DNA from 2 places in the Streptomyces sp. NPDC002690 genome. Region 1 is predicted to be linked to the other one. Evidence: riboswitches for the same ligand, from Rfam matches in the RefSeq annotation. Region 1 holds a riboswitch; the other holds the start of a gene.

Region 1 (7,079 bases):
GTCTCCGACCGCCCCGTAGAGTCGTACGTCGAAGAGCGGGCCGGCCGTGGCGTCCGCTTCGGCGGCCACGGCCGACGACCCCGCCACCACCTGGGCGGTACCGACGCCACCCAGGAGTCCGCCGGTCGCCAGCATCAGTGCACGTCTGTCCATGTGGTGTTCTTCCTTCGATGAGAGTGTCGTGGCGTGGGCACGCGCTCGGGACCGCCACCGCGCAACGGCCCGTGTACGCGTCCTCCCACCGAAGTTGATCACGGGACCGGGGGCCGGGTGCCAATCCGTGGCTGTCACTTCGTGGGCCGCCCCCCCCGTGCGAAGTCGCCACGACAGGGGGCCTGTGGGGCGCGTCTTCGCGCGTCCGGCCGGCCCCCGCCGGCCCTCCCGTCAGTCCGCCGAGACCGGCTCCACCCGGGGCTCGGCGACGGACCGGAAGTCCGCCGTGGACAGGGCGAGCGAGCGGTCGAGGCGGCCGGCGTTGAAATACATCTCCGGGTGGACCAGCAGCGCGGGGTCCACGATCAGTTCCAGCCGGTCGTCGAAGGAGAACGGGAGGATCGTGCCGCTCGGGGACTTGGCCAGGTCCTCAGCGATGTCGGCCGAGGCGAAGGAGGCGTAACTCCCGCCGTAAAGTGCCTTCACCGCCGCCAGGTCGACCCGCTTGTCCCCCGGCACGACCACCAGGACGAAGTGCTTCTCCTTCTTGCCGACCTTCACCATCGTGACGATGCACTTGGCGGCCTGGTCGAGGGGGTGGCCGCGGAGCAGGCTGACCGCCTCGGAGTTGCCCTCCGGGGCGTGCTCGATCACCCGGTACGCGGCCCCGCGCTCGTCCAGCAGGGACAGCAGCTTGCCGTAGATGCCGTCGGCGTCGTCCGTAGCCATCGTGTTCTCCCGTTCGGTTCCCGACATGCCCGTGTGGTTCGGGACGACCTTAGGGGTCGAGGAGCGGGCGCCCGCTCGCGGTGCCGCCGAAGAGCCGTGCGCCACCAGGTTGGACGGGCCTTCGCAGTCCAGGACGAGCGTGCCGCTCACGCGGCGTCCGCGGAGCCCGCGGCGTCGCCGCGGAGAATGGCGCGTTTGGCGTCGTCCGCCGCCTGATCGACCGGGCCGTGTTCGGTTTCCGCGTCTTCGATGAGCCCGCGCAGCCGGTCCCGTTCCAGTTGGCGCTGGATGAGGTGATTCTCCGAGCGGGTGTGTCGGAGGGACATCCATCGCTGCGCGGGTGTCGCGAACTTCCGGGTCAAGCGCCCATCGGCGAGGCATCCGGCAGGGACTTCGCAGGGACTTTCACGTCTGTCCCAGGGAGATTCCAGGGACTTTCCGCCGCGTGAGCAGGGAAGGCCCTGACAGCGCTGAAAGACGTAAACGCGCTGGTCAGGGCCCAGAGCCTCAGCACTCGATGATGTTCACCGCGAGCCCGCCGCGCGCGGTCTCCTTGTACTTCACCGACATGTCCGCGCCGGTCTCCTTCATCGTCTTGATGACCTTGTCCAGGGAGACCTTGTGGGTGCCGTCGCCGCGCAGGGCCATCTTCGCGGCGGTGACGGCCTTGACGGCCGCCATGCCGTTCCGCTCGATGCAGGGGATCTGGACGAGGCCGCCGACCGGGTCGCAGGTGAGGCCGAGGTTGTGCTCCATGCCGATCTCGGCGGCGTTCTCGACCTGCTCGGGGGAGCCGCCGAGGACCTCGGCGAGGGCTCCGGCGGCCATGGAGCAGGCGGAGCCGACCTCGCCCTGGCAGCCGACCTCGGCGCCCGAGATCGAGGCGTTCTCCTTGAAGAGCATGCCGATCGCGCCCGCCGCGAGGAGGAAGCGGACGACGCTGTCGTCCTTCTCCTCCGGGGTGGCGCCGCCGGCCGCGAAGTTCATGTAGTAGTGCAGCACCGCCGGGATGATCCCCGCCGCACCGTTGGTCGGGGCGGTGACGACCCGGCCGCCGGCGGCGTTCTCCTCGTTGACGGCCATGGCGTAGAGGGTGATCCACTCCATCGCGTGGGTCTGCGGATCGCCCTCGGCGCGCAACTGGCGCGCGGTGTTGGCGGCGCGGCGGCGGACCCTCAGGCCGCCGGGGAGGATGCCCTCGCGGGACATGCCCCGGCTGACGCACGCCTGCATGACCCGCCAGATTTCCAGCAGGCCGGTACGGATCTCCTCCTCGGTGCGCCACTCCTTCTCGTTCTCCAGCATCAGTGAAGAGATGGAGAGTCCGGTCTCCCGGGCCAGGCGGAGAAGCTCGTCGCCGGTGCGGAAGGGGTGGGCGAGGACGGTGTCGTCGGGGATGATCCGGTCGGCGCCGACCGCGTCCTCGTCGACGACGAACCCGCCGCCCACCGAGTAGTACGTCTTCTCCAGCAGCAGGGCGCCGGTCTCGTCGTAGGCGTGGAGGGACATGCCGTTCGCGTGGTACGGGAGGGCCTTGCGGCGGTGCAGGACGAGGTGCTCGTCCGCGTCGAAGGGGATCTCGTGCGCGCCCAGCAGGCTGATGCGGCCGGTGGAGCGGATCCGCTCGACCCGGGCGTCGGCGGACTCGACGTCGACGGTCCGGGGGGACTCGCCCTCCAGGCCGAGGAGGACCGCCTTCGGCGTGCCGTGGCCGTGGCCGGTCGCGCCGAGGGAGCCGTACAGCTCCGCGCGTATCGAGGCGGTCGGCGCGAGCAGGCCCTCGTTCTTCAGCCGCCGCGCGAACATCCGCGCCGCCCGCATCGGGCCCACGGTGTGGGAGCTGGACGGCCCGATGCCGATCGAGAACAGGTCGAAGACCGAAATGGCCACGGTGGAGACTCCTAGCTGGGTGGACGCCGTTGTCCACCGGCGAAACGAAAAGTGGGTGTGGGGGAGCGGGCGGAGCAACAGGGCGGGGCACCGCGCTCACCTTCCAGTGTGCGCGATGCCCCGCCCGACCTGCGAAAAATGCCCGTGAACAGGCGGTTGCTACTTCTTCAGGCCGGGGTACAGCGGGAACTTCTCGGCCAGCGCGGCGACGCGGGCCTTGAGGTCCGCGGCGTCGAACGCGGGCTTCAGGGCCGAGGCGATGATCTCCGCCACCTCGGTGAAGTCCTCGGTCCGGAAGCCGCGGGTGGCCAGGGCCGGCGTACCGATGCGCAGGCCGGAGGTGACCATCGGCGGGCGCGGGTCGTTCGGGACGGCGTTCCGGTTGACCGTGATGCCGACCTCGTGGAGCCGGTCCTCGGCCTGCTGGCCGTCCAGCTCGGAGTTGCGCAGGTCCACCAGGACCAGGTGCACGTCGGTGCCGCCGGAGAGGACGGAGACGCCCACCTCGGTGACGTCCGGCTGGACCAGGCGCTCGGCGATGATGCGGGCACCGTCCAGGGTGCGCTGCTGGCGCTCCTTGAACTCCTCGGACGCCGCGACCTTGAACGACACGGCCTTGGCCGCGATCACGTGCTCCAGCGGGCCGCCCTGCTGGCCCGGGAAGACCGCCGAGTTGATCTTCTTGGCGAGTTCCTGGGTGGAGAGGATCACACCGCCGCGAGGACCGCCGAGGGTCTTGTGCGTGGTGGTCGTGACGACGTGGGCGTGCGGCACCGGGTTGGGGTGCAGGCCCGCGGCGACCAGGCCCGCGAAGTGGGCCATGTCGACCATCAGGTACGCGCCGACCTCGTCCGCGATGCGGCGGAAGGCGGCGAAGTCCAGCTGACGCGGGTACGCGGACCAGCCGGCCACGATCAGCTTCGGCTGGGACTCCTTGGCGAGGCGCTCCACCTCGTCCATGTCCACGACGCCGGTCTCGTCGACGTGGTACGGGACCACGTTGTAGAGCTTGCCGGAGAAGTTGATCTTCATGCCGTGGGTCAGGTGACCGCCGTGGGCCAGGTTCAGACCCATGATCGTGTCGCCGGGCTTGAGCAGCGCGAACATCGCGGCGGCGTTCGCCTGCGCACCGGAGTGCGGCTGGACGTTCGCGGCCTCGGCGCCGAAGAGCGCCTTGATGCGGTCGATCGCGATCTGCTCGACCACGTCGACGTGCTCGCAGCCACCGTAGTAGCGGCGGCCCGGGTAGCCCTCGGCGTACTTGTTGGTGAGGACGGAGCCCTGCGCCTCCATGACGGCGACCGGAGCGAAGTTCTCCGAGGCGATCATTTCGAGGGTGGACTGCTGGCGGTGGAGCTCGGCGTCGACTGCGGCGGCGACGTCCGGGTCCAGCTCGTGGAGGGAGGAGTTGAGAAGCGACATCAGGCGGTCCCTTGGGTCTCAGTTGCCGGAGAACTCGGTGTATTCGTCGGCGGTGAGCAGATCCCCCGGCTCCTCGGCGACGCGAACCTTGAACAGCCAGCCGCCCTCGAAGGGGGCCGAGTTCACCAGGGACGGGTCGTCCACCACGTCCTGGTTCGCTGCCACGACCTCGCCGGACACCGGCGAGTACAGGTCGCTGACGGACTTCGTCGACTCCAGCTCGCCACAGGTCTCGCCCGCGGTCACCGTGTCGCCGACCTCCGGGAGCTGGGCGAACACGACGTCACCGAGCGCGTTGGCCGCGTGCTCGGTGACGCCCACGGTCGCCACGCCGTCCTCGGCGGGCGACAGCCACTCGTGCTCCTTGCTGTACCGCAGCTGCTGGGGGTTGCTCATGACGTGAATTCTCCTGTACGCGGGTGGGTGCTGATGAACGATGGTCTTACGGGATGAGACGCGACTGCGTCACGTCCGCCCGGCGGGCGGGGCGCGACGGCCCCGGGCCCGGCTACTTCTGGCGCTTGTAGAACGGCAGGGCCACGACCTCGTACGGCTCGTGGGTGCCCCGGATGTCGACGCCGACACCCTCGGTGCCGGGGGCGGCGAAGGCCGCGTCGACGTACGCCATGGCGATCGGCTTGGCCAGCGTCGGGGAGGGGGCGCCGGAGGTGACCTCGCCGATCACCTTGCCGTCCGCGACCACCTGAAAACCGGCGCGCGGCACCCGGCGGCCGGCGGCGACCAGGCCGACGAGCTTGCGGGGCGGGGCGGTCTCGGCGCGCTCGGCAGCGGCGGTGAGCGCCTCGCGGCCCACGAAGTCGCCCTCCTTCTCGAACTTCACGACCCGGCCGAGGCCGGCGTCGAACGGCGTCAGCGCCGTGGTCAGCTCGTGCCCGTACAGCGGCATGCCCGCCTCCAGGCGCAGCGTGTCGCGGCAGGAGAGCCCGCAGGGGATCAGGCCGTGCGGGGCACCGGCCTCGGTGAGGGCCTGCCAGAGGGCCTCGGCGTGCTCGGGGGCGACGAACAGCTCGAAGCCGTCCTCGCCGGTGTAGCCGGTACGGGCGATGAGCGCGGGAACCCCGGCGACCGTGCCGGGCAGGCCCGCGTAGTACTTCAGCCCGTCCAGGTCGGCGTCGGTGACGGCCTTCAGGATGGCGGGGGACTCGGGGCCCTGGACGGCGATCAGCGCGTACGCGTCACGGTCGTCGCGGACCTCGGCGTCGAAGCCGGCGACCCGCTCGGTCAGGGTGTCGAGGACGAGCTGGGCGTTGCCCGCGTTGGCCACCACGAGGTACTCGGTCTCGGCCAGCCGGTAGACGATCAGGTCGTCCAGGATGCCGCCGTCCTCGCGGACGATCATCGTGTAGCGGGCCCGGCCGACGCCGACCGTGCCGATGTTGCCGACGAGCGCGTGGTTCAGGAACGCGACGGCACCGGGGCCGGTGACGGCGATCTCGCCCATGTGGGAGAGGTCGAAGAGCCCGGCGCGGGTGCGTACCGCGTTGTGCTCGTCACGCTCGCTGGCGTACCGCAGCGGCATGTCCCAGCCCGCGAAGTCGGTCATGGTCGCGCCCAGCGAGCGATGCAGCGCATCGAGGGCGGTCGTACGGGGGGCGTTGCTCATGAGGTGTGGCTCCCAGGGCGCAGGGCATGACGACGAGGACGGTCCCTCCCCATCTGTCATCGGAACCTGAGAGGTTCGCCGAGAGGCCCCTGACGGGTCGGCTTGCACCTTGGGTGGAGCCGTCGGACGGCTCGCTTTTCAGATCTGCCTCATCCACGCGGTACGGGGCCTGAGAGATTCAAGGGAGGAACTTGCTCCTTCGGCGCCCGGCACACACGGTGGCCGGGACTCTCCCGCGCGGATTCAAACGGCCGGTATGCAGTTGCGCGCACATCATCGCACGCACGGCGGGCGACCCCGGCGGCCGGTACCCCGCCCACCACCACCGCCCGGCTTCCCGTCGGGGACGCTTGCTGCGCATTACCTATTCTTTACACTCTGTGAGCAGGTATGGGTGACTCGACAGGGGGAGTGCCGATGTCCTTGCGACCGTACGCGGGGGTGGTGCGGGGGGCTGCCCGGTCGCGGCACGCACCACCCGCCGCGAAGAAGGAGCCGTCGGCCGTACACGACCTGCGCGGCGGGGCCGGGGACGGACCGCGGCGGCTGGAATTCGCCCCCGGGGACGTCGTCGTCGTCTCCGGGCTGCCCGGCAGTGGCAAGTCCACCCTGATCCGGCGCACGGTCACCGCCCGCGCCGTCGACTCCCAGGACACCCGGGACCGCTTCACCGCGGCCCTGCCCCGCTTACTCCCGTACGCCCTCTACCGCCCCCTGGTCCGCGTCGCCCACTACTACGGGCTGCTCGGCGCGTTGCGCTCCGGCGAGGCGGTCGTCGTCCACGACTGCGGGACGCAGGGCTGGGTACGCCGCTGGCTGGCCCGCCACGCGGCGCGCCGGGGCGGTGCCCTCCACCTGGTGCTGCTCGACGTGTCCCCCCGGACGGCCAGGGCGGGCCAGCGCGAACGCGGACGCGGCGTCTCCGGGTACGCCTTCGCCAGGCACCGGCGCGCGGTCGGCCGGCTGCTGCGTGACGCCGAGCGCGGCCTGCTGCCCCCGGGCTGCGCCTCCGCCGTGCTGCTGGACCGCCCGGCGGCCGGGGCGCTGGCGGCCATCGCCTTTCCGGTGGCGGAGCCGGTGGTGGCGGACGTGGCAGGCGTGGCGGGTGTGCCGGGGCCGGTGGTGGCGGGTGTGGCGGGTGTGCCGGGGCCGGTGGTGGCGGACGTGGCGGGTGTGCCGGAGCCGGTGGTGGCGGACGTGCCCGTCGCGGCGGTCGACGGACCGGCGGCCGATCCGGGGAACAGGCCCATGAACCACATCA
Region 2 (7,079 bases), on a different contig from region 1:
CGCGTTCAGCTTCATGGTGCAGGAGCCGAGCGGGATCATGCCGCGGTCGAGCGCGTAGTCGCGGTCGGCGAGCCGCCGCAGGTAGCGCAGCATCGCCGTCTCCGAGCGGTGCTGGTGGAAGACCGGGTGCGTCAGGTAGTCGTCGGTGCGCAGCGCCTGCTCGGAGAGCGCGTCGGCGGCGGTGCCGTCCAGCGCCTCGACGTCGCCCCGCGCGCCGAAGGCGGCCCAGACGGACTCGAGGTGGGCGCGGGTGGTCGTCTCGTCGCAGGCGACGGAGACCAGGTCGGCGTCGACCAGCCGCAGGTTGACCCCGCGCTCGCGGGCGTCGGCGACGATCCCGGCGGCCTTGCCGGGCACGCGGACGGTCAGCGTGTCGAAGAAGGAGTCGTGCACGACCTCGGCGCCGGCGGCCCGCAGGCCCTCGGCGAGGATCGCCGCGTAACGGTGGGTGCGCCGGGCGATCGTCCGCAGGCCGTCGGGGCCGTGGTAGACGGCGTACATGCCGGCCATCACGGCGAGCAGGACCTGCGCGGTGCAGATGTTGCTGGTGGCCTTCTCGCGGCGGATGTGCTGCTCGCGGGTCTGGAGTGCCAGGCGGTACGCCTTGTCGCCGTCCGCGTCCACCGAGACGCCGACCAGGCGGCCGGGGAGCGAGCGGGCGAACTGCTCGCGCACGGCCATGAAACCGGCGTGCGGCCCGCCGAAGCCCATCGGCACGCCGAAGCGCTGGGTCGTGCCGACCGCGATGTCGGCGCCGAGGTCGCCGGGCGAGGTGAGCAGGGTGAGGGCCAGCAGGTCGGCGGCGACGGTGACGATCGCGCCGAGCTCGTGGGCGCGCTCGATCACGGGCCCGATGTTCCGTACGGCCCCGGAGGCACCCGGGTATTGGAGCAGCACGCCGAAGACGCCGCGCTCGGCGATCTCGGCCGGAATGCCGTCCGTGAGGTCGGCGACGACGACCTCGACACCGGTCGGCTCGGCGCGGGTCTCGATGACCGCGATCGTCTGCGGGAGGGTGTCGGCGTCGACGAGGAAGACCCCGCCCTTGACCTTGCCGACGCGCCGCGCCAGCGCCATGGCCTCGGCCGCGGCGGTGCCCTCGTCGAGCAGCGAGGCGCCGGAGGTGGGCAGGCCGGTGAGCTCGGCGACCATCGTCTGGAAGTTGAGCAGGGCCTCCAGGCGGCCCTGCGAGATCTCCGGCTGGTAAGGCGTGTACGCCGTGTACCAGGACGGGTTCTCCAGCACGTTGCGCAGGATGACCGGGGGCGTGAAGGTGCCGTAGTAGCCGAGCCCGATCATCGGGGCGAGAACCTGGTTGCGGTCGGCGAGCGTACGCAGCTCCGCCAGCACCTCGGCCTCGGTGCGTGCCGACGGGAGGTTCAGCGCCTCGGTGCTCTTGATGACGTCCGGCACCGCCGCGGCGGTGAGCTCGTCGAGCGAGCCGAACCCGACCTGCGCGAGCATCTTCGCCCGGGCCTCGTCGTCCGGCCCGATGTGGCGCTGTTCGAAGGGGATGCCCTGCTCCAGCTGGGAAAGCGGGGTGCGGCGGGGGGTCATGATGGAGGCCTCCTGGTCTGACACGACCTACGAGGGGCAGCGCGGCGCGGCTGCCCGAACGGCCTCCCCCTCTGTCATCTCGACCTGAGAGCTTCACCGGTGCGCCCGGGGGCGTACCGGCTTTCACCGTCGGTGAGGGCGGGCCGCACCGGGCACGTGCCGGGTGGGACCGCCCTGCTTTCCAGAGTGACCTCGTCCATGCGGTACGGGGGCCTGAGAGATTCCGGGGAGGATTTGCTCCTTCGGCGCCTCCGGATTCAGCACCGGAGGCTCTCCCGCACGGGGTCAGCAGCCAGGTGCCAGCCTACCAGCGGGGATCTACGCCGTTTCTTCGAGTGGCCGATATCCGGAATCTGCACTTCTGTAGTGGCTGTGGAGTAGTTGCCCGGCCATGTCTTCGAAGTGGCGTCGTTAGGCCGGAGGCCGGGCCGGGCGGCATCCGGTGCGCGCGATCGCAAGGCGGAGGATCGACCTCGTACTGGGCGTACGAGGACGATTCCGACAGCGCGGCGAGCGTGCGTGCCGGACGTCGACCGGCAGACGGCACTTCGAAGACTCGGCCCGGCCCCAGTCGTCGCGACCAGCGGGAGGCACCGTGCAGACCGACATCGATCCGCGCAGCCTGATCGGCCGCAAGGCATTCGACCGCGCAGGCATCAAGATCGGCACGGTGGACGAGGTCTACCTCGACGACGCCACCGGCGTCCCCGAGTGGGCCGCCGTCCGCACCGGCCTGTTCAGCAGGGACGCCTTCGTCCCGCTGGAACCGAGCGAGTTCGTGGAGGACACCCTGCGTGTCCCCTTCGACCGCACTCTGATCCGGGACGCGCCCGACTTCGGCGTCGGGCGTCATCTCTCGCCCGAGCAGGAATTGCAGCTGTACCGGCATTACGGACTCGATTCCTCCGCCGTGACCGATCCGGGACCGGACAAGGACTTCGGCAGGCTGGCCGGCCAGGAGGAGTAGTCCGGTGGTTCCGCCACCAGCGGCAGCGGATCGGCCGGGTGCAGTTCCGGGTCCTCCACCCGGAACGTGCGCACCCGGCCGGGCGGGTCCCCCGGCCGCTCGAACCGCACGGTGACCCTGCCGACACCGCTGCCCTGCACCCAGCCGTGTCCGTACGTCTCGTGCCGCACGTCGTGGCCCGGGGACCAGCGCCTCGCGGCGAGCCCGGCGGCCTCGTCCCCGGGCGCTCCGACGGCGTCCGCCTCCCTGCCCGGAGGCCCGGGCGGCGGGTCCGCGGCCCCGAGGCGCACCTCCGTCCCCGGCGGTGCCGGGGAGGCCGGTCCCGCCGGGGCGGCCTCCCGCTCGGCCTCCCGCTCGGCCTGCGCCGCCTGCGCGAAGAGGTCTTCCTGCGTGTAGTCCGCCAGGCCCGTGACGCCCACTCCCAGCAGCCGGACGCCTCCGGTGGTGTCCACCGCCTCCAGGAGGCGGGCGGCGGCCTCACGCACCACCCCGAGGTCGTCCGTGGGGCCGCGGAGCGTCTCGGAGCGGGTCAGGGTGGAGAAGTCGTAGCGGCGCACCTTCAGGACGACGGTGCGCCCCGAGCGTCCGGCCTTCCGCAGCCGCTCGACGCACCGGCCGGCCAGCCGTTCGACCTCCGTCCGCACCCGCGTCCGGTCGTGCAGGTCCACCTCGAAGGTGTCCTCGACCGAGACGGACTTGGCGTCGCGTTCGGCGACCACGGGCCGGTCGTCGAGGCCGAGCGCCATTCGGTGGAGCGAGACGCCGTGAGCCTTGCCCACCAGCCGTACGAGCTCGTCCTCGCCCGCCTCGGCCAGGTCGTGGACCGTGGTCATGCCGGCCCGGCGCAGATGGTCCCCGGTGGCCGGGCCGACCCCGGGCAGGGTGCGTACGGACATGGGCGCCAGCAGCTCCCGCTCGGTGCCCGGCTCGATGAGCATCAGCCCGTCCGGCTTGGCCTCCTCGGAGGCGATCTTCGCCAACATCTTGGACCCCGCCAGTCCCACCGACCCGCTGAGTCCGGTGACGGCCAGGATGGCCTCCCGCAGCCGCTCGCCGGTGGCACGGGCCGAGGCGGAGTCGTCGGCGGCACCACCGGCCTCCAGATCCACGAAGGCCTCGTCCAGGCTGAGGGGCTCCACCAGCGGGGACAACCGCCCCAGCAGTTCCATCACCTGCTCGCTGACGGCGCGGTACAGGGAGAAGCGTGGCACCAGGTAGGCGGCGTTCGGCGCGAGCCGGCGCGCCTGGGCCGTCGGCATCGCCGAGTGCACCCCGAAGCGCCGGGCCTCGTAGGAGGCGGTGGCGACGACTCCGCGTGGGCCCACGCCGCCCACCACGACCGGCTTGCCGCGCAGGCTGGGCTTGGCGGCCTGCTCGGCGGAGGCGAAGAACGCATCCATGTCGAGGTGGAGGATGGTGGGCGCGGATCTCACACCGCCGATGGTGCCCTACGCCACTGACAACGGCACCGCCCGGCAGCCGTGCGAACGGGTGCCGGGCGGTGCCGTCGTCCGTGGGTACGGCCGCCGGTGTTCAGACGGCGCGGTTGCGGCGCCGGGCCAGTTCGTCGGCGGGGTTGTGACCGACGAGCGTCTCCCCCGTGTCCACGCGCTCCCCGTGCAGCTGGGACAGGGCCGCGTCCACGTCCCGCCACACCACGCCGACGGCGATGCCGAAGACGCCCTGGCCGCCCTGGAGGAGGTTCACGACCTCGTCCGGCGAGCAGCACTCGTAGACGGTGGCGCCGTCGCTCATCAGCGTCATGCGTTCGAGGTCCTGGAATCCGCGGGCCCTCAGGTGCTGCACCGTGGTGCGAATGTTCTGAAGAGCGACGCCCGTGTCCAGGAACCGCTTCACGATCTTGAGGAGCACCACGTCCCGGAAACTGTAGAGACGCTGGGTGCCCGAGCCGTACGCCGGCCGGACGCTCGGTTCGACCAGTCCCGTGCGGGCCCAGTAGTCGAGCTGCCGGTAGGTGATCCCGGCCGCCGCGCACGCCGTCGGCCCCCGGTAGCCGATGTCGTTCGCCCCTGCGACACCTTCCGACACCGGGACGACCGGGTGAACCGGTTGCCTGATGGTGTGGTCGGCCCCACTGCCGTGCTGCGGATACGGCCCGCCCGCCGCCGCACCGTCGCCGCTGCTTCTCACGCCGACCTCCGTCCTTGACCTGCCCCCTCGAAGGTAGGCAGTCACCGGGGGTGCGTCAACGATCGCCACACTCGGCACGCCGAGTGATAATCACCCTGAGGGTGGTTTCCCGTGACGTCGGACCGGGAAGGGCTTCTCGAATGCGCGCCCGCCGGTGCACCAGGCGGTCCGACAACGCCGCGAGGTGCCGTGCCGGACACCGCCCGCCCGGCGGGAGTGGTCGGCCACGGCCCAGGGGTCACTGACTGTTGGTGCCGAAGTCCTCGGGCGAGATCTGGTCGAGGAACTCGCGGAACTTCTCGACCTCGTCCTCCTGCTCGTCCGGGATCGCGATCCCCGCGTCGTCGAGCACCCCGTCGCTGCCGTAGATCGGCGTGCCGGTGCGCAGTGCCAGCGCTATGGCGTCGGACGGCCGCGCGCTCACCTCCACGCCACTGGCGAAGACGAGCTCCGCGTAGAAGATCCCGTCCCGGATGTCCGTGATCCTGACCTCGGTGAGCTCTTGGCCGACCGCGTCGAGGACATCCTTGAAAAGGTCATGGGTCAGCGGCCTGGCAGGGGCCATCCCCTGCTGGGCGAAGGCGATGGCCGTGGCCTCGCCGGGACCGATCCAGATGGGGAGGTACCGGTCGCCTCCCACTTCACGCAGGAGAACGATCGGTTGATTGGAGGGCATTTCCACCCGGACACCGACAACGTCGAGCTCGTTCACACAGCAACCCTAGGACGTGCTCGCCATGTTTGGGTAGTCGGGCTCCGCCCAGGTCAGTGGGAACGGATGCGCAGAGCGGTCTGCACGAGCGCCGCGTGCAGCCGTACGGACAGCTCGGCAAGCTCCTGCGCGGTGGCCTCGGCACGTGCTCTGGTCTGCGGATTCCGGTGCCGGCGCAGGGGCGCGACCACCTGCTCGACCAGCCCGGCCTCCCGCTCCGCGGCGGCCCTCACGGCACGCAGATGGCGTGGTTCCAGACCGAATCGGCCGAGGTCGGAAACGAGTTTGGCGACGTTCACCGCTTCGGCGTCGTACCCGCCCTCGGGCTCGGGCACGATGAGGCCGTAGGACTCCCATTCGGCGAGCTGCCCCTCGTCCGCGCCGGTGACGGCGAGAAGCTCGGAGCGGCCGATGCGGGCCGCGGTGGGCGCCGCGGCCGCCGCGTCCCAGCAGCTGTCCGCGAGGTCCTTCTGACCCCCCGGGGAGGGCAGGGCTGCCTGCTCCCCCCGGGCCAGGGCGTCCAGATACTCCCGGATGACCTTCAGGGGGAGGTAGTGGTCCCGCTGCATGCGCAGCACCTGCGCGAGCTTCTCCACGTCCTCGGAACTGAATTTCCGGTATCCGGAAGGTGTCCGCTCCGGTTCGACGAGCCCCTCCGCCTCCAGGAAGCGGATCTTCGAGATCGTGACTTCCGGAAACTCCTCGCGGAGCTGGGCGAGCACCGCGCCGATGCTCATCGCACGCCGGTCCGCGGCGGCGGTGCCGTTTCCGGCACCGCCCTGGGATGTTCGCAGCATGGGCCTTCCCGGGGTTCCCCCGGACGGGGTGGTCCGGGGCAGGGTCACACGCTCCGCTGGCTCGCGTAGAAGACCAGCCGGTACTTGCCGATCTGGACTTCGTCACCATTGGTCAGTGCGACGGAATCGATGCGCTCGCGGTTGACGTAGGTGCCGTTCAGGCTGCCGACGTCTCCCACGGTGAAGCTACCGTCCGCACCCCTGCGGAACTCCACATGACGCCGCGACACGGTCACGTCGTCCAGGAAGATGTCGCTCTGCGGGTGCCGGCCGGCCGTCGTCAGGTCGCCGTCCAGCAGGAAGCGGCTGCCCGAGTTCGGGCCGCGGCGGACCACCAGGAGCGCGCTGCCGCCGGGCAGTGCGTCCACGGCCGCCTGCGCCTCCGGGGAGAGCGACGGCAGCATGGTCTGGCCGGTGGCCTCGGCGTCGTACGCCTCCAGTCCGGAGATGGAGATCGTGGACGTGGTCTCGGAGGCGCGCTCGGGGATTCCGCCCTTCAGGGGCGCGCCGCAGTTGGAGCAGAACCGGCTCGTCGCCGCGTTCCGGTGACCGCACCTCGTGCAGAGGGCGACACCCGAGCCCGCCGGGGCGGGGTGGAATCCGGTGCTCGGCCCGGAGTCCGAAAGACCTATGCCGGAGGCACCCGCCCGGGCTCCGGAGCCGTCGCCAGAGGCGGACAACTCGTCGCGGAAGAGAGGACGCTCGACGCCCTGCTCCTCGTCCTGGCCGTGCCGCGGCGCGCGATGGCGGGCAGCACTGTTGCTGTCCTCGCGTGCGCTCTTTCCGAACAACTTCGCAAAAAACTTCACGGGCGATTCCCCTTGACCGACATAGACCCGCCCGTGGGGCAGGACGAACCCTGACTGAACACACCTGCCGACCCGGACATTCTCAC

Evidence for each region. A riboswitch is a leader RNA that binds a small molecule or an ion and turns the genes downstream of it on or off. The one in region 1 is predicted to bind glycine.
Region 2: another riboswitch for glycine. It lies ahead of gcvP (aminomethyl-transferring glycine dehydrogenase); the one in region 1 lies ahead of gcvT (glycine cleavage system aminomethyltransferase GcvT).

What each region holds. Positions count from the first base shown of each region.
Region 1 covers NZ_JBSFVR010000150.1:30-7,108, reverse strand. Annotated here, with positions in the region: gene ACWD3D_RS19645 (right-handed parallel beta-helix repeat-containing protein) at 1-153, opposite strand, end outside; gene ACWD3D_RS19640 (YbaK/EbsC family protein) at 385-882, opposite strand; gene ACWD3D_RS19635 (hypothetical protein) at 1,029-1,208, opposite strand; gene ACWD3D_RS19630 (L-serine ammonia-lyase) at 1,390-2,772, opposite strand; gene glyA (serine hydroxymethyltransferase) at 2,932-4,194, opposite strand; gene gcvH (glycine cleavage system protein GcvH) at 4,213-4,590, opposite strand; gene gcvT (glycine cleavage system aminomethyltransferase GcvT) at 4,703-5,818, opposite strand; glycine riboswitch at 5,967-6,064, opposite strand; partial or broken gene ACWD3D_RS19610 (AAA family ATPase) at 6,236-6,892, shown strand.
Region 2 covers NZ_JBSFVR010000174.1:4,251-11,329, reverse strand. Annotated here, with positions in the region: gene gcvP (aminomethyl-transferring glycine dehydrogenase) at 1-1,557, opposite strand, end outside; glycine riboswitch at 1,749-1,845, opposite strand; gene ACWD3D_RS21385 (PRC-barrel domain-containing protein) at 2,153-2,524, shown strand; gene ACWD3D_RS21380 (DNA polymerase IV) at 2,446-3,957, opposite strand; gene ACWD3D_RS21375 (MerR family transcriptional regulator) at 4,058-4,675, opposite strand; gene ACWD3D_RS21370 (bifunctional nuclease family protein) at 4,914-5,387, opposite strand; gene ftsR (transcriptional regulator FtsR) at 5,441-6,184, opposite strand; gene ACWD3D_RS21360 (FHA domain-containing protein) at 6,229-6,993, opposite strand.